2 regions of the Duganella sp. HH101 genome follow, and region 2 is predicted to be linked to the other one. Evidence: riboswitches for the same ligand, from Rfam matches in the RefSeq annotation. Region 2 holds a riboswitch; the other holds the start of a gene.
The links. A riboswitch is a leader RNA that binds a small molecule or an ion and turns the genes downstream of it on or off. The one in region 2 is predicted to bind thiamine pyrophosphate.

Region 1 (8,753 bases), on a different contig from region 2:
CGCCGCCGTTGGGCGTACCGCGCAGGCGCTGCTTGATATCCTTGGCCGGCAGCTGCGTGAGCGCCGCAACATCGGCCTGGAACGGCATGGTGCGCACCGTGGTCTCGCCGCTGACCATGCGCAGGCCGCAGCGTGCGATGCCGGCCGCCTCCACCTTCTGCTCGATCACGCGGGCCAGCTTGTCCTGCAAGAGCTTCAACTGCGTCTGGCCTGCCTGCAGGTCGGTGCGCAGCTTGGCGATGGCTTGCAGCTCCGCCGCCACCGCGCCCGCGATCTTGCGCAGGTGCTGGCCCTGTTCGGGAGTGAGCTGCAGCTCCTGGGTGCGCAGCTTGGTGGCCAGCGCCAGGTAGCGGCGCACGTCCGGAATGGCGGCGATGCGGTCCACCTCCTGCTGGTAACCCTGGTTGGCCTGGTCGAAAGCGGCCACCCGCAACTCCAGGTCGGCGATCTCCTGGTCGAACTGGCTGACATCCTTCACCAGCACATAGACCACCATCTCGGTGCGGCGGCGCGGGCCGGCGCTGTCGATTTCCACGTTGCGCCCCGCCACCGCGCAGCCCTCGGCCACCTCGATGCGGATTTCATCGGCGATGATCTCGCAATTGGAGGCCTCGCCCAGCGTCACGATGGTGCCGGAGATGACGCAGTTCTCGGCGCGGCCGATGTGCACCGCGCCTTTACCAGTATGGATCACCGAGTTGGAGGCGACGCCGGTCACGGTGATGCTGCCGGCCGTGTTGGCGATGCTGCCGCTGACCAGGTTCTTGTCCAGCACCACGGTGCCGCCGCGCGAGTGGATATTGCCGTAGACGTTGCCGTGCACCGTGATGTCGCCGCCGGTGACGTCGCGCTGTTCCTGCACGTCGCCGAACTCCTCGTAGGCGCCGGCCAGTTCCAGGTTGCCGGTGGTGCGTCCGCTGACGCCATCCATGCTGACGATTTTGTCGGTGATGGAAATGCGGTTGGACTTGGCGTCGACGTTGAGGAAGCCTTCGCGGGTCGATACCAGATACTCGCCGTCCTCCAGCTCCTTGGCCTCGGTGCCGTCGCCGGCGAAGAAGCGCAGCGTCAAGTCCTTGGGCTGCTCGGCCGGCGTCATGCGCCCGGCCAGGTCGAAGCCCGGATGGCCCGGCACGGCCGGCAGCTTTTTCAGCAGCCGCACATTGGCCTTGATCTGCGGGAAGCGGTTCTGGAAGCTGCCCAGGTCGATACGGCCGTCGGCCCTGGCCTTGGGCGCGTCGCTGCGGTGCAGGTCGGACGACACCTCGACCACGGTGGCGTCCTGGCCCGGCTCGGGTTCCAGCTCGGTGGCCACGGTGATGCGGTCGGCCTTGGTGGACGCGATGGCCGCCGCCACCGCAGCCACCTCGATGCCGAACAGGATGCCCTTGTTCCACATCTCAGCCACGAATTCGTCGACATCGAGCCGGGTCGGCCGTTCCGGGATCACGGTGCCGTCGGGCAGCGTGATCTCCTCCAGATACAGCGTCTCGAAATAGTATTCGGCGTAGCCGCGCCCCATCTTGGGTTGCTTGTACAGCGCGATGCGCTCGTCCGACATCGCGCTCAGATCGTTCGCCAGCCGCGTCATGCCCGGCTTGCCCAGGTCGGGACCGACGCCGTACAGCGCCTTGACCAGCACCGGGTAGTTCAGGCCGACGAAATAGCTGTGGGAATGGAAGACTTCATTGATGGCTGCGGCCAGCGTCAGCGGCGACAGGGACATGTCAATGTAGACGCCGTCCGGGCGCTTGGCCAGTCCGATAGGCAAGCCTGCGGCCGGAGCGTGCGACTCCTCTCCTGGCGCTGCAGGTGCTAGCGGTTGAACCACAGTCTTCCTCCGAACGGCACGCGGCCGAAAGGCATTGCGTGTAATTAATTAATATTACACTTGGGCCAAGAAAAAGAAAGCGATTTTAGTGACGTCGACGCCAAAAGTGTGAACTTATTGCTACAGATCAATGTTCAATAAATAACATGGGAGCAATACGCAACAGCAAGCGGCTAGTGGCGCGGCGGGTTGGCGTAGATATCCTGACCCACTTCATTGATCTGGCGGCGCAGATCGCGGCGCTCGTCGGGGGTCAGGCGGCCGGCGCGGCGGCTCATTTCGGCGTTGCGGCCGGCTTCCTGCATGGCGCGGCGCTGCTCTTCCGCGCGGGCGTCGTAGCTGCGCGGATCGAGCGGGCGGGGTTCGGCCTGGCGCTCCTGACGCACCGGCTGCACTTCGCGCGCAGGCAGGCTGCGCGGATCTTCGCGGCGCGGCGGGTCGCGGTCGGCCGAATTATCGTAAGCCATGGCGCTGCCGCTCAGCAGCAGAACACCCAGCAGGGTACGAACGCAAAAAGTTGCGCTTGCTGCCGCGTAGTGTTTTTTGTGATCGATGCCCATGGCGTTCCTAAAAAGCTGAATCTATGCCCAGAGTGTATGATGCTTTACCTGAGGGGGTAAGACGAATTGGGTAAAGTTTGTAACACTTTGTAATGGGTTGTCACAGACGTTTTCGCAAGTCCGATTATGACGTTACCATAGCAACATGAATATGACAAATCTGGCAGCCAAATGACTAGCACAACGACTGAATCCGGCAACACCCCCGCCAACCAGCATGGCCATCAGGCCAAGATCATGGTAGTGGACGACGACGTCCGCCTGCGCGACCTGTTGCGCCGCTACCTGACCGAGCAGGGCTTCAACGTCTTCACAGCCGAGAGCGCCACCGCGATGAACAAGCTGTGGCTGCGCGAGCGCTACGACCTGCTGGTGCTGGACCTGATGCTGCCGGGCGAAGACGGCCTGTCGATCTGCCGCCGCCTGCGCGGCGCCGGCGACCAGACGCCGATCATCATGCTGACCGCCAAGGGCGAGGACGTGGACCGCATCGTCGGCCTCGAAATGGGCGCCGACGACTACCTGCCCAAGCCCTTCAACCCGCGCGAGCTGGTGGCCCGCATCGGCGCCGTGCTGCGCCGCCGCGGCCCGGACGAGATCCCGGGCGCGCCGTCGGAAACCCCGCAATCGTTCGAGTTCGGCCAGTTCGTGCTGGACCTGGGCACCCGCACGCTGAAGAAAAACGGCGAAACCGTGCCGCTGACCACCGGCGAGTTTTCGGTACTAAAAGTATTCGCCCGCCACGCCCGCCAGCCGCTGTCGCGCGAAAAGCTGATGGAACTGGCGCGCGGCCGCGAATACGAAGTGTTCGACCGCAGCCTGGACGTGCAGATCTCCCGCCTGCGCAAGCTGATCGAGCCAGATCCGTCGAGCCCGCTGTACATCCAGACCGTCTGGGGCCTGGGCTATGTGTTCATTCCGGAGGGGCAGCCGCGCTAAGGCGCGGACGCGCGCATGAAGTCGAAGTTCCCTTTTACGTTTCGGGCGGCCAGCCTTAAAAGCGGCCTGTTCTGGCGCACCTTCTTCCTGCTGGGCGCGCTGACCACCACCAGCATGACGGCCTGGGTCGGCATGATCAGCGTGGTGCAGCACGAGCCGCAGGTGCAGCAAATCTCTTCCCAGGTGATCTCGGTGGTGACGATCACGCACGCCGCCCTCACCCACTCGGCGCCGGAACTGCGGCGCGAGCTGCTGTTCGACCTGGTCTCTAACGAAGGCATCCGCGTGTTCACGCTGGAGGACGACGACAAGGTCGATCCGCCACCCGACAACGCGCTGATGCCCGACATCCAGAAGCTGGTCAAGGCCAAGCTGGGCGCCGACACCCGCTTCTCCGCGCGCGTCAACGGCGTGGCCGGCTTCTGGGTCAGCTTCAAGATCGACGACGACGCCTACTGGCTGATGCTGGAACGCGAGCGCATCCGCGGCCTGACCGGCATCCAGTGGCTGGGCTGGGCCAGCGTGGTGTCGGTGGTGTCGCTGCTGGGCGCGGCCTTCATCTCCAGCCTGATCAACCTGCCGCTGCGCCGCCTGACGCAGGCCACGCGCGCCTTCGCCCAGGGCAAGCGCCCCGAACGCCTGCCGGAAAAAGGCCCGATGGAGATCATGGAAGCCAACCGCAGCTTCAACCAGATGGTGACGCAATTGCAGCAGGTGGAGTCCGACCGCGCCGTGATCCTGGCCGGCATCTCGCACGACCTTCGCACGCCGCTGGCGCGCATGCAGCTGGAAGTGGAGATGGCCAACCTGTCGAACGAGGCCCGCGAAGGCATCCAGTCCGACATCGGCCAGATGGACGCCATCATCGGCCAGTTCCTCGACTACGCCAAGCCGACCGAGGTATCGAGCTTCATCAACGTCGACCTCAGCGAGCTGCTGAGCGACACCGCGCATGAGGCCGAGCGCCTGCCGGACGTGCGCATCAGCACCGACATCGCGCCCAACGCCCACGTGATGGGCAACGCCACCGACATCAAGCGCGTCATCAACAACCTGATCGAGAACGCCCGCCGCTACGGCAAGACGCCCGGCAGCGAGCTGACCGAGATCGACATCAAGTGCAGCATCAAGGGCATGCACACCTCGCGCCGCGTGGTGGTCGAAGTGCAGGACCACGGCAACGGCGTGCCGGACGACCAGATCGAACAGCTGCTCAAGCCCTTCACCCGGCTCGACGCCGCGCGCGGCCAGGCCAACGGCGCCGGCCTGGGCCTGGCCATCGTCGACCGCGTGATGCTGCGCCACGGCGCCGAACTGCAAGTGCGCAACCGCGAAGGCGGCGGCCTGCTGATCCAGATCGTGATGAAGGCGGTTTGATGCGGGCTATCACGATCGCACTGCTGCTGACCGCAGCCGGCCACGCCGTGGCCGCCAAGCCCGCGCCGCCGCCGCGCATCGAACAACGCGCGCCGACCGAAGAGGAACGCGATTCCTTCGACATCTACTTCCACCAGAAAATGGTGGCCGAATCGCACGGCGCGCGCCCGATGATGCCGCTGTTCGCTCCGGCCTTCGACATCCAGCGCCAGCGCGGCAAGCCGTGGCAGGTGATCGCCCGCGTCGATTCGGCGCCGCGCCATTCGGCGGTCGACCTGTGCCGGCAGATACGCTCCAGCTTCATCTACGACGCCAAGGCGCCCAAGGACGGCCGCTGGAGCGTAACGGCGCAGGAACCGACCTGGCACGTGTGGCTGGCCCAGCCCAACACCATCTGCAGCGCCGTCCAGCACACCGTGCTGATGGACCAGGCGGTGCGGCCGGAGGACGTGGTGGCGCTGCTGCGCCAGCATGCCGAACTGCTGAGCCGCGCGCGCCTGCTCTTCGCCGGCAACTCGCGCTGCATCCGCCAGCGCGCACTGCCGTTCACGCTGCGCGCGATCGCACCGGCGGCGCCGGCGGCCGGCGCGCCCGTGATGTTCAGTTTGGTATTTGAAAGCGACCGCGACACTGTGGCCCGTGTGGCCGTGCGCCGCCACCGCGGCGAGTACGCGGCCTGGAACGTCGACTGCGACTAAGCGGAGACTACGCGCTGGCGCCGCTGCGGTTGATCGGATGGTCCAGCGGCTCCAGCAGCCGGGTCAGCAGCAGCTCGGTCGAGCCGTAGCCATACAGCGAATCCGTCTCCAGCCCCGGCGTATCGTAAGGCACGGATTCCTCCCGCTCCGAACGGCTCGGGTCGGCGTCCGAATACGTCACGCGCCAGGCGCGCTTGAGCGCGTCGGCGCGGCGCAGGAACTGCGGCACCGGCCACTGCGCCGGATCCCATTCCAGCGCATCGCCCAGCACCGGCCAATGGCCGCTGGCCAGCGCCATATCGCCGACGCGCAACACCTTGACCGCATCCTGCGGCCGCAGCGTGGCGAGCTCTTCCAGCGATGGCAAACGCGGCAGCTTGGGGCCGAACAGATACGCCAGCATGATCTTGCTGCCCGGCGACAAGCGCGCCACCAAACCCCAGCCATAGCCGCCATCCAGCAACGGCACGGCAAACCAGCTTCCCTCGTGATACGACTGCCTCATTCCTAACCTTTCACTTGCACGATGCAGCAAGGTGTCGCCAAAATGTACCGACATGACGGCGCCTCCGATAAAAGCTGTGACTGCTTCGTTGGCGCCCTGCGGCGCAAAGCGCAAGTTTAGCGGCGCGGCGCGGAACGCGGCGCACGGCACCGCAACCCGCGCCTGTGCTACACTACGGCCTCGCTAGGGGTCCTGGAGCTTTGCTGCCGGGTGAGAGATACCCTTCGTACCTGATCTGGATAATGCCAGCGAAGGAAAGCGCAAAGTAGTTCTCCCCTCCTTTGATGGCTCTCTTCGCGGTTCCAGCCGAACACGTAGAGAGTCCATATGTCCACACCAAAATTTGCAGTTTCCGTCATCGCCATGGCGGTATTACAGGCTTTTCCAGGCGCCGCCGTCGCTGAAACCTCCGCCCCCGAGCAAGCCCTGCCCGAAGTGGTGATCACCGGCGCCAAGGCGCAGGCCAGCCGCGCCTCCGTGGCCGGCTTCTCCAACGCACCGCTGCTGGAAACCCCGGCCTCGGTCAGCGTGCTGAGCTCGCAGCAGATGCTGGACCTGCAAATCCGCTCCACCACCGACGCCGCCAAATACGACGCCAGCCTGAGCGACGCCTACAACGCGGTCGGCTACTCGGAACAGTTCTCCATCCGCGGCTTCAAGCTGGACAATTCCTCCAGCTACCGCAAGGACGGCATGGCCATCCCTGGCGAAACGCAAATCCCGCTGGAAAACAAGGAACGCCTGGAAGTGCTCAAAGGCCTGTCCGGCCTGCAAGCCGGCGTATCCGCACCGGGCGGCATCGTCAACTACGTCACCAAGCGCCCGACCGATACGCCGGTGCGCACCGTGGTGCTGGAAGAGCGCGAGCGCGGCACGCTGTACGGCGCCGTCGACCTGGGCGGCCGCTTTGAAGACACGCGCTTCGGCTACCGCTTCAACGCCGCCGCCGAACGCCTGCGCTCCTACATCAAGGGCGCGGACGGCAACCGCAAGTTCGTCTCGGCCGCCTTCGACTGGAAGATCTCGCCGCAGGCGCTGCTGCAGGTGGACGCCGACTACCAGAAAAAATCGCAAGTGACCGCGCCCGGCTTCCAGCTGCTGAACAACCTGACGCTGCCTAACATCCCGGCCGACACCATGCTCAACAACCAGCCGTGGAGCCGCCCGGTGGAAACCACCAGCAGCAATATCGGCGCCCGCTTCGAATACAAGTTCACGCCCGACTGGAGCGCCACCGTCAGCGCCAACCAGCACAACTTCAAGCGCGACGACTACACCGCCTTCCCTTACGGCTGCGGCGCGGAAGGCCTGTATCCTGGCTTCTGCGGCAATGGCGACTACGACGTCTACGACTACGTCAGCCTGGGCGAGAAGAAATCGCCGCTGACCGTGCAGGCGCTGGTGCAGGGTAAATTCACCACCGGCTCGATCGCGCACGCCTTCACCGGCGGCGCATCGCTGTTCAAGAACAGCGAGAAATGGGGCGACTACCTGTACGTGCAGGCCAACCCGGACCACACCGCGTTCAGCAACATCTACCATCCGATCGTGGTTCTACCGGCGGGCGGCAGCAGCGGCCCGGTCTCCGAGCGCCGCCGCGACAACGAACGCGCCCTGTTCGCGCAGGACATCGTCAGCCTCAACGAGCAACTAAAGCTGCACGCCGGCGCGCGCTACGTGCAGGTCAAGCGCGACGAAATCGTCGACCCCACGCTGCCGTTCGCCCACACCGATGTCGGCTTCTGGCTGCCGAACGTGGCGCTGGTGTACAGCCTGCGTCCCAACGTCTCGGTCTACACCTCGTATGCGCAGGGTCTGGAGCACGGCGGCGTCGCCGGCATCGGCACCAAGAACGTCGGCCTCGCACTGGCGCCGGGCAAATCGAAACAGGTCGAAGTGGGCGTCAAGGCCGACATCCATCCGGACCTGAGCGCCAGCGTCGCCCTGTTCGAGATCCGCAAGGGCCTCGAATACACCGACGCGCAGAAGTACCTGGTGCGCAACGGCCAGGCGCAGAACCGCGGCCTGGAGATGGCCCTGAACGGCCGCGCCTCGCGCGACCTGACGGTGGGCGTATCGGCCACCGCGCTCAACACCCGCCAGCGCGACACCGGCCAGGCGGACCTGGACGGCAAACGCGTCACCAACGTCGCCGCCTTCAAGTCGAGCGTGTACGCCGACTACGCCGTACCGCAAGTGGCAGGCCTGTCGGTCAACGCCAACTGGGTCTACTCGGGCAAGAAAGCGTTCGACAAGGAGAACCAGGTATTCGTGCCGGGCTACCACGTGATGAACCTGGGCGGCGCCTACGCCACCCGCATCGCCGGCATGCAGACCACGCTGCGCGCCAGCGTCGACAACGCGTTCGACAAGTTCTACTGGCGCGATGTGACGCCGGACCTGGGCGGCTACCTGATGCCGGGCGCCACGCGGACCTTCCGCGTGTCGGCCCAGATGGACTTCTAAAAGATCAGCTGCGCGCGCATCGAAAAACTCTTCGCTGCGCGCGCCGAGTTCCTGCCGATCAGGTAAGCAAATTCGTACTTGATCTCCTGCCGGCCGATATCGCGGTGCCCAAACACCGCCGGTCCGGCGCGGTGCGACTGCTGCCGGTACGGCAGCCAGTCATTCCACTTCCCCACCTCGCCGAAAGCCTGCACGCCGGGTTGAAACCACGGCTTCCAGTTGTGCTTGACCTGTAGTTGATAAGTCAGCTCCATCGGATGCTCGCCGCCACTCGGCGCCACGCGATAATCGCGCTGGAAGAACAGGTTGGCGTTGAACTGCGTGCGGCCGATTTCCGTCTGCAGCACCGGCCCCCATTCGAGCGCGTAGCCGTCGGC
Region 2 (8,753 bases):
CCGGGGCAACGCGGGGTCGGCGGAGTTGGGCCGAGGGATGATGACGGTCGCAGGGGAAAGGCGGCCGGAGAGGCGGCAAGCGCAGGTTGGAGGCCCTGCCGCACATCGAAGCGGGCGGGTCAAACCCGCCGCTCACCAGCATAGTCTACATCAAGAATGCCACAAAGCAAGAAAATGCTGGGCGAAAAGCCGTCGGCGTCTACTTTTTCAGACGCTGGTTGAAGGCCACGTGCAAACTGTTCAATGTTTCTTCAGCCGCCAGCAGCTGGTCGGCCACCTCGTTGACCTTGCGGCGGTTGGAACGGGCGTGGTCGCGCAGCACCTCGAAGGCGGTGTTGCGGTCGGTCTGGAACTTGCACATCAGCAGGCCGACGGCCAGGCTGGTTTCGCGGCCGGCGGCCAGCGCGGCGTTCAGGTTCAGCTCGGTGCGGCGCAGCTGGCGGATTTCGTCGGCGCGCGCCAGGCCGGCGGTAAAGGCCGGCATCAGGTGGGTCTCGTCGACCGGCTTGACCAGGAAACCGACCGCGCCGTAGGAGGCGGCCTGCTTGCCGGCGTCGGCATCGCCGCGGCCGGACAGGAACATGAACGGCACCGAACTGGTGGCATGCAGCTGCTTGGCCAGTTCCAGGCCGTTCATGCCCGGCATGTGGATGTCGAGCAGGGCCAGGTCCGGCTCACGCTGGGCGATCAGCTGCAACGCCTGTTCGGCCGACGACGCCTTGAGGATATCGTAGCCGGAGCTGCCCAGCACCTCGCCGAGGAAATCGAGCAGCAGTTGATCGTCGTCGACGATGAGTATCAGACGCTTCGGGCTGGTAGGGACATTCATATGGCGGCAACCTTGGGCTTAAGCTAACGCACCAATTATAAAGCGGAAAACCGCGCCCGCCTCAAGCGATTTGTACACCCGCCTTTTCCGCCGCATACAGGCGGGTAAAAGCCGCCACCGCAGCCGCCACATCGTCGGCCTGGTAGACGCTGCTGATGGCCGCCACCATGGAAGCGCCGCGCGCCGCCAGCGGTGCGGCGTTTTCCGGCGTCATGCCGCCGATCACCACGGTCGGCACGCGGATGGCCGCGCGCGCCTGGTCGAGGATCTCCATCTTGGTAGTCACCGCGTATTTTTTTACGCGCGACGGGTAGAAACCGCCGAAGGCCACGTAGCTGGCGCCGGCCGCCTGCGCATCCAGCGCGCGCGGCAGGTCGCCGTAGCAGGAGGCGCCGATGATCTTGTCCGGGCCCAGCCGGGCGCGCACCTGCGCCACCTCGGCATCGGTGCCGCCGACATGGACGCCGTCGGCGCCGATCTGCTGGCACAGTTCGACATGGTCGTTGACGATGAAGGGCACGCCGTAGCGCCGGCACAACGCCAGCAGCGCGCCGGCCTGCTCCAGCCGCAGCGCCGGGCCGGCTTCCTTGTGGCGGTATTGCAGCAGCGCGATGCCGGGGCGCGCGCCCCGGCCGGCGGCCAGCGCCTGCTCGCTCAGGTCCAGCAGGCGGCCGGTGTCGTCCCAGTCGGGCGTTACCAAATAAAGTCCTTGCATGATGTTCTCTCAGATGTGGGGTAAGCGCTGCGGGATGCGCTGGCCGGGCGCCACGGTGTAGGCGCCGCGCAAGGAACGGTAGCAATACTGCTGCGCCAGTTCCAGCGCCCGCTCCATCGGCATGCCCAGCGCCAGCTGGCCGGCGATGGCCGAGGCCAGCGTGCAGCCGCTGCCGTGGAAGGCGCCGCTCAGGCGCGGCCAGTGCCAGTTGCGCGCATCTTCCTGCGGGCCGGGATCGGACAGCCGTTGCATCGGCGCCGCGCCGGGGCCGAACCAGCGGTTGACCACTTCGTCGCCCTCGCCATGGCCGCCGGTGATCAGCACATGGCGGCAGCCGCGCGCGCGCAAGGCCTGCGCCTGCGCGGACGGCTCGGCGGCGCCGGTCAGCGCCAGCGCCTCCGGGCCGTTGGGCGTGAGCACCGTCACCAGCGGCAGCAGCGGCGCCAGCGCCTGCACCGCGTCGTCGCGCGACAGCAGGTCGCCGTGGCCGCTGGCCAGCACCGGGTCCAGCACCACCGGCAGCTCCGGCTGGCGGCTGCGCAGGCGGGCGATGATTTCGGCGATCGCCTGCGCGTTGGCGGCGCTGCCGGGGATGCCGATCTTCACCGCCCGCACCGTCACCTTGTCGACCAGCGCCTGGGCCTGGCGCAGCACCATGGCGCCGTCGACCGGCTGCACGCCGTAGACGCGGTCGTTGTCCTGCACCGTCAGCGCGGTGGCCACGGTGAGCGCGTGCGCGCCCTGCCCGGCCACCGATTGCAGGTCGGCCGCGATGCCGGCGCCGCCCGACGGATCGAGCCCGGCGAACACCAGCACGCAGGGCCGCGCCACCAGTTGCGCCATCAGCTGGGCGGCCAGCTCGGCGGACAAGGGCACGCTCATGCGAGACGGCCCGCCATCGGCGACGATGGCGAGGCGGCGAACTTGCGGGCGATGCGGCCGGCCAGGTAAGCCTCGCGGCCGGCCTGCACGCCCAGCTTCATGGCGCGCGCCATGCGCACCGGATCCTGCGCGCCGGCGATGGCGGTGTTCATCAGCACGCCGTCGCAGCCCAGCTCCATGGCGATGGCGGCGTCCGACGCCGTGCCGACGCCGGCGTCGACCAGCACCGGCACCTTGGCCTGCTCGATGATCAGCGACAGGTTCCACGGATTGAGGATGCCCATGCCGGAGCCGATCAGCGAAGCCAGCGGCATCACCGCCACGCAGCCGATGTCTTCGAGGATCCTGGCCTGGATCGGATCGTCGCTGCAATACACCATGACGTCGAAGCCGTCCTTGACCAGCGCCTCGGCGGCGACCAGGGTTTCCGGCATGTGCGGGAACAGCGTCTTCTCGTCGCCCAGCACTTCGAGCTTGACCAGCTTGTGGCCGTTCAGCAGTTCGCGCGCCATTTGCAGCGTGTAGACCGCGTCCTTGGCGGTGTAGCAGCCGGCCGTGTTGGGCAGGATGGTGTACTGCGACGGCGGCAGCACGTCCAGCAGGCTGGGCGCCTTCGGATCCTGGCCGATGTTGACGCGGCGGATGGCCACGGTGATGATTTCCGCTTCGGCGGCGTCGGTCGCCTCGCGGGTCTGCTGCAAGTCCTTGTACTTGCCGCTGCCGACCAGCAGCCGCGATTTGTAGCTCTTGCCTGCGATGGTGAGCAAGTCTTGATTTTCCATGATGATTCCTTGATGTGTTTAACCGCCGCCGATGGCGCGCACGATGTCGACCTTGTCCTGCGGCTGCAGCTCGCGCTGCGGCCACTGCTGGCGCGGCACCACCGCGCGGTTGACCGCCAGCGCCAGCGCCTGCCCGGTCAACGACAAAGCGTCGATCAGTTCATTCAGCGTCTGGCGCGGCGGCACCTGGTGCGGGGCGCCGTTCAATTCGATGTCGATCATGCCGGCCTCACAGCTTGCGATACAGTTCGGCGCCGTTCTTGATGAACTCCACCGCCTTGACCTGCATGCCCTGTTCCAGCGCCGCGCCGTCGCTCATGCCGTTGGCGGCGGCGAACTCGCGCACTTCCTGCGTGATCTTCATCGAGCAGAAATGCGGGCCGCACATCGAGCAGAAATGCGCCACCTTGGCCGAATCCTTGGGCAGCGTCTCGTCGTGGAACTCGCGCGCCTTGTCCGGGTCGAGGCCGATGTTGAACTGGTCGTCCCAGCGGAACTCGAAGCGCGCCTTGGACAGCGCGTTGTCGCGGATCTGCGCGCCCGGATGGCCCTTGGCCAGGTCGGCCGCGTGTGCGGCGATCTTGTAGGTGATGATGCCGTCCTTGACGTCGTTCTTGTCGGGCAGGCCCAGGTGCTCCTTCGGCGTGACGTAGCACAGCATGGCGGTGCCGTACCAGCCGATCTGCGCGGCGCCGATGCCGGAGGTGATGTGGTCGTAGCCTGGCGCGATGTCGGTGGTCAACGGGCCCAGCGTGTAGAACGGCGCCTCGTGGCACTGTTCCAGTTGCAGGTCCATGTTCTCCTTGATCAGCTGCATCGGCACGTGGCCCGGGCCTTCGATCATCACCTGCACGTCGTGCTTCCAGGCGATCTGGGTCAGTTCGCCCAGGGTCTTCAGCTCGCCCAGCTGTGCCTCGTCGTTGGCGTCGTAAATGGACCCAGGCCGCAATCCATCCCCCAGCGAGAACGAGACGTCGTAAGCCTTCATGATCTGGCAGATCTCTTCGAAATGCGTGTACAGGAAGGATTCCTTGTGGTGCGCCAGGCACCACTTGGCCATGATGGAGCCGCCGCGCGACACGATGCCGGTCAGGCGCTTGGCCGTCATCGGCACATAGCGCAGCAGCACGCCGGCGTGGATGGTGAAGTAGTCGACGCCCTGCTCGGCCTGCTCGATCAGCGTGTCGCGGAAGATTTCCCAGGTCAGGTCTTCGGCCTTGCCGTTGACCTTTTCCAGCGCCTGGTAGATCGGCACGGTGCCGATGGGGACCGGGCTGTTGCGGATGATCCACTCGCGCGTTTCGTGGATGTGCTTGCCGGTCGACAGGTCCATGACGTTGTCGCCGCCCCAGCGGATGGCCCAGGTCATCTTCTCGACTTCCTCGCCGATCGACGAGGTGACGGCGGAGTTGCCGATGTTGGCGTTGATCTTGACGAGGAAATTGCGGCCGATGATCATCGGTTCGATTTCCGGGTGGTTGATGTTGGCCGGAATGATGGCGCGGCCGCGGGCGATTTCGTCGCGCACGAATTCCGGCGTGATGGTGGCCGGGATGCTGGCGCCGAACGACTGGCCCGGATGCTGGCGGCCCATCAGGTCGGCCAGGCGCTGGCCCATCGGGCCGGAGTTCTTCAGGTTTTCCAGGTATTCCTGGCGGCGCAGGTTTTCGCGGATGGCGACGAACTCCATCTCCGGCGTGATGATGCCCTGGCGCGCGTAGTGCATCTGCGTGACGTTCCTGCCTTCACGGGCGCGGCGCGGCTTGCGGTGCAGGTTGAAGCGCAGCTCGGCCAGCGCCGGATCGGCCAGGCGGGCCTGGCCGTATTCGGAGGTCGGGCCGTCCAGCTCCTCGGTATCGTCGCGCTCCAGTATCCACGGCAGGCGCGGCGTGGCGGCCAGGCCGGAGCGGATATCGATGGTGGCGTCCGGGTCGGTGTAAGGGCCGGAGGTGTCGTAGACGTAGATCGGCGGATTGGCTTCGAAACCGAACGAGGCCGGCGTGTCGGCCTGGGTGATTTCGCGCATCGGCACGCGGATATCGGGACGGCTGCCTTCGACGTAGACTTTGCGGGAATTCGGCAGGGGCTTGATGGCTGCCTCGTCCACCGTGGCGGTGGCGGAGAGGAATTTAGGATTGGCGTTCATTTGGCTCCTTCGTTAGCTACAGGAGCCAGCAAAGGAGGTTGGACGGCGCCGGGCCACAGATGGAGCGATGCGTGGCGGCGATGTCCTAAGCTTCCCTTCGCTGGCATTATCCAGATCAGGTTCGGAGGGTATTTCTCACCCGCGCCATCGCAATAATGCGATGGGCAGGACCCCTAGCGTGTGCCGCCTCGCGGCAGCGGGACGATTATACCCCCGCCTTTCAACGTTGCGCAAAAAATACTGACTAGCTTGCTATTTGGATGACTCGCCGCTAGCCTAGGTGTATGAAAAATAAAACAGAGACGGGCCAGCCGCGCAATCGACTGAGGCTGGCAACGCTGGTCACGCTGGGCGTCTGCGCCACGGTGGCGCTGAGCACGGCGCTGCAACTGGCGCTGGTCGACCACTTCGCCACCAACTACGCCGGCAAGGAAGCCGAGCTGCGGCTACAGCAGCTGTCCTGGCAGATGCGCGACTCGCTCAACCGCGTGGTCAGCAAGGCGGCCGGCGACGTCCAGCTGGTGACGGCGCTGGCCCAGGTGCGCGAAGCGCGCGACCCGGCCGCCGCGCGCGCCGTGCTCGACAGCCTGCAGGACAGCTTCCCCGACTACGCCTGGATCGGCATCGCCGGCCAGGACGGCAAGGTGTACGCCGCCGCCCACGGCTTGCTGGAAAACGCCGACGTCAGCGCGCGCCCGTGGTTCAAGGCCGGCCAGAGCGGCTTGCGCACCATCGACTATCATCCCGCACTGCTGCTCGGCAAACTGCTGCCGCAGGCGGCCGACCCGTGGCGCTTCATCGACGTGGCGGCGCCGGTGCGGCGCGCCGACGGCCAGCCGTGGGGCGTGCTGGGCGTGCACATGAGCTGGAACTGGGCGCGCCGCCTGGCGCGCAATCTGCTTACGCCGGCGCTGCGCGAATACGGCGCTGAAATCCTGGTGGTGCGCAACGACGCCACCGTGCTGCTGGGGCCGGCGGGCATGGAGGAAAAGAAACTCAACACCACCAGCCTGCAACTGGCGCAGGCCGGCCAGACCGGCGCCATCCGCGAGACCTGGCCGGACGGCAAGGTCTACCTGACCGGCTACAGCCAGACCGGGCAGAGCGGCGACACCGCCACCTTGCAATGGTCGGTGCTGGTGCGCCAGCCGGAGCAGGTGGCGATGGCCGCCTCGCGCCAGCTGGAGCAGCTGATATTGTGGCTGAGCGTGGCCGCCGGCGCGGCGATGGCGCTGGTCGCCGCCTTCCTGGCGCGCCGGCTGACGCAGCCGATGGACAGGCTGAGCCGCACCATCGAACAGCGCGCCAAGGCCGTCGAAGAGGGCCAGCCGCTGCCGGAAGTGCCGGCGATCGACGGCTTCCGCGAAGCGCAGGTGCTGTCGCGGGCGATGCGGGAAATGGTGTACAGCGAAGCGCGCCACGTGGACCTGCTGCAAACCATGAACGAACAACTGGAAAGCACGGTGGCCCGGCGCACCGCCGAGCTGGAGCAGCTGGTCATGCGCGACGTGCTGACCGGGCTGCCGAACCGGCGCGCGCTGATGCAGGCGCTGCCCGCGGCGATGGCGCGCGTGACGCGCATGCGCCAGCCGTGCGCGGTGCTGTTCCTCGACCTCGATGGCTTCAAGAACGTCAACGACACCCACGGGCATGAGGAAGGCGACGAGCTGCTGCGCCAGTTTGGCCAGCGCATCGTCGGCGCCGTGCGGCGCACCGACACCGTGGCGCGGCTGGCCGGCGACGAGTTCGTGGCGATACTGGAAAACCTCAGCGACGCGGCGGCGGCGGAAGAGATGGGCCGCAAGATGATGCCGCTACTGCGCGAGCCCTTCGTGCTGAAGACCGCCACCGTCAACCTGAGCGCCAGCATCGGCATCGCCATCCACCAGCCGGGCGACGCCGAAGACCTGGACGCGCTGCTGGCCCGCGCCGACCGCGCCATGTACGAGGCCAAGCGCGGGGGCAAGAACAATGTCGTCGTGGCGGCGGCCGCGCCGGTTTAATCCTTGAACACCGGCGGCCGCTTGCCCATGCCGGACATCATCGCTTCCTGCAGGTCGGCCGACATCAGCATGGCGGCGTTCCACGTGGCGTTGTAGTTGAGGCCGTCGGCCACCGAGTGGTCGCGGGCGTAGGTGATCATTTCCTTCACGCCGCGTATCGCCAGCGGCGCCTTGGCGGCGATGTCGGCGGCGATCGCGCGCACGCCCTCGCGCAGCGCTTCCGGCGTGTCGAACACGCGGTTGACCAGGCGGATCTCCTTCGCCTCGGCGGCGTCCACCTTGCGCGCCGTGTAGGCCAGCTCGCGCGCCATTCCGTCGCCGATCAGCTTGGGCAGGCGCTGCAAGGTGCCCACGTCGGCCGTCATGCCGATGTCGATTTCCTTGATGCTGAACCAGGCGTCGGCCGAGCAGTAGCGCATGTCGGCGCAGCAGATCAGGTCGATGCCGCCGCCGACGCAGGCGCCGTGCACGGCCGCCAGCACCGGCTTGCGGCAGCGCTCCAGGCTGGTCAGCGTGTCCTGCAGGTCGAGGATCACGCGGCGCAGGTTCTCGCGCGTGCGGCCGTCGCAATCGTCGCGGATCTGCGCGCCCATGCCCATCATCATCTGCAGGTCGATGCCGGAGGTGAAGGCCTTGCCCTCCCCTTCCAGCACCGCCACGCGGATCTCCGGCGTGGCGTCGATGTGCTGGAACACGCTGCGGATATCGTTCCACATCGCCAGGTTCATCGCGTTCAGTTTTTCCGGGCGGTTCAGGCGCACGGTGGCGATATGGTCTGCAACGCTGAGGGTGACGGTTTCAAAGCTGGGCATCGGGGTCTCCTGTGATGGTTCGCCCAAGAATACCCCAGTTGGGGCGGCCGCAACAAGCCGGCCGCCGCCTGCCCCCGTCGTTCCCGCGCAAGCGGGAATGACGGCGGTGACAGCGCCCTTACTGCGGCGGATACGTCACGGTCAGCGTGTAGCTGGCCGCGGTGTAGCCGTTCAACAGCACATAGGCATTGCCGGCGGCGGTGTACGACACGCTGCAATTCTCGGTGCTGGTCGGGCCGTCGGACTTGCAGTCGTAGGTGGTGGTGGTCGGCGTGCCGGCCTTGCGCACGTACAGGTCGGTGTCGCCGCTGCCGCTGAGCGCGGCCTTGAAGCTGCCGTTGGCCGCCACCTTGTACGGGCCGTAGGCGCGGGTCTGGCCCTTGGCCAGCGTGCCGGTGAAGGTCTCGGTGCGGTCGCCCGGCGGCGTCACGCCGCCGCCGTCGCTGCCCAGCTCGACCGCGTAGGCCAGCGCCATGCGCGCGAACTTCAGCGCGTGGTCGGCCTGGTTGCCGGTGTTGGCGTAGGTGTCGTTGGCGGTGTGGATGTAGGGATCGTCCTCGCCCATCGCCGCCTCGAACGGCATC

Region 1: linked by a shared signal. The riboswitch ahead of DUGA2_RS09295 (TonB-dependent siderophore receptor) and the one ahead of thiC (phosphomethylpyrimidine synthase ThiC) in region 2 are both predicted to bind thiamine pyrophosphate.

Annotation. Positions count from the first base shown of each region.
Region 1 covers NZ_LRON01000004.1:390,508-399,260, reverse strand. The annotation lists gene DUGA2_RS09325 (flagellar assembly protein A) at 1-1,831, opposite strand, end outside; gene DUGA2_RS09320 (hypothetical protein) at 2,005-2,391, opposite strand; gene ompR (two-component system response regulator OmpR) at 2,563-3,330, shown strand; gene DUGA2_RS09310 (sensor histidine kinase) at 3,346-4,707, shown strand; gene DUGA2_RS09305 (hypothetical protein) at 4,707-5,405, shown strand; gene DUGA2_RS09300 (Imm26 family immunity protein) at 5,413-5,910, opposite strand; TPP riboswitch at 6,086-6,184, shown strand; gene DUGA2_RS09295 (TonB-dependent siderophore receptor) at 6,238-8,376, shown strand; gene DUGA2_RS09290 (hypothetical protein) at 8,373-8,753, opposite strand, start outside.
Region 2 covers NZ_LRON01000012.1:39,973-48,725, forward strand. The annotation lists gene DUGA2_RS19185 (ANTAR domain-containing response regulator) at 200-829, opposite strand; gene thiE (thiamine phosphate synthase) at 891-1,544, opposite strand; gene DUGA2_RS19195 (hydroxymethylpyrimidine/phosphomethylpyrimidine kinase) at 1,554-2,426, opposite strand; gene DUGA2_RS19200 (thiazole synthase) at 2,423-3,208, opposite strand; gene thiS (sulfur carrier protein ThiS) at 3,227-3,430, opposite strand; gene thiC (phosphomethylpyrimidine synthase ThiC) at 3,438-5,354, opposite strand; TPP riboswitch at 5,430-5,539, opposite strand; gene DUGA2_RS19215 (sensor domain-containing diguanylate cyclase) at 5,639-7,357, shown strand; gene DUGA2_RS19220 (crotonase/enoyl-CoA hydratase family protein) at 7,354-8,169, opposite strand; gene DUGA2_RS19225 (M20/M25/M40 family metallo-hydrolase) at 8,288-8,753, opposite strand, start outside.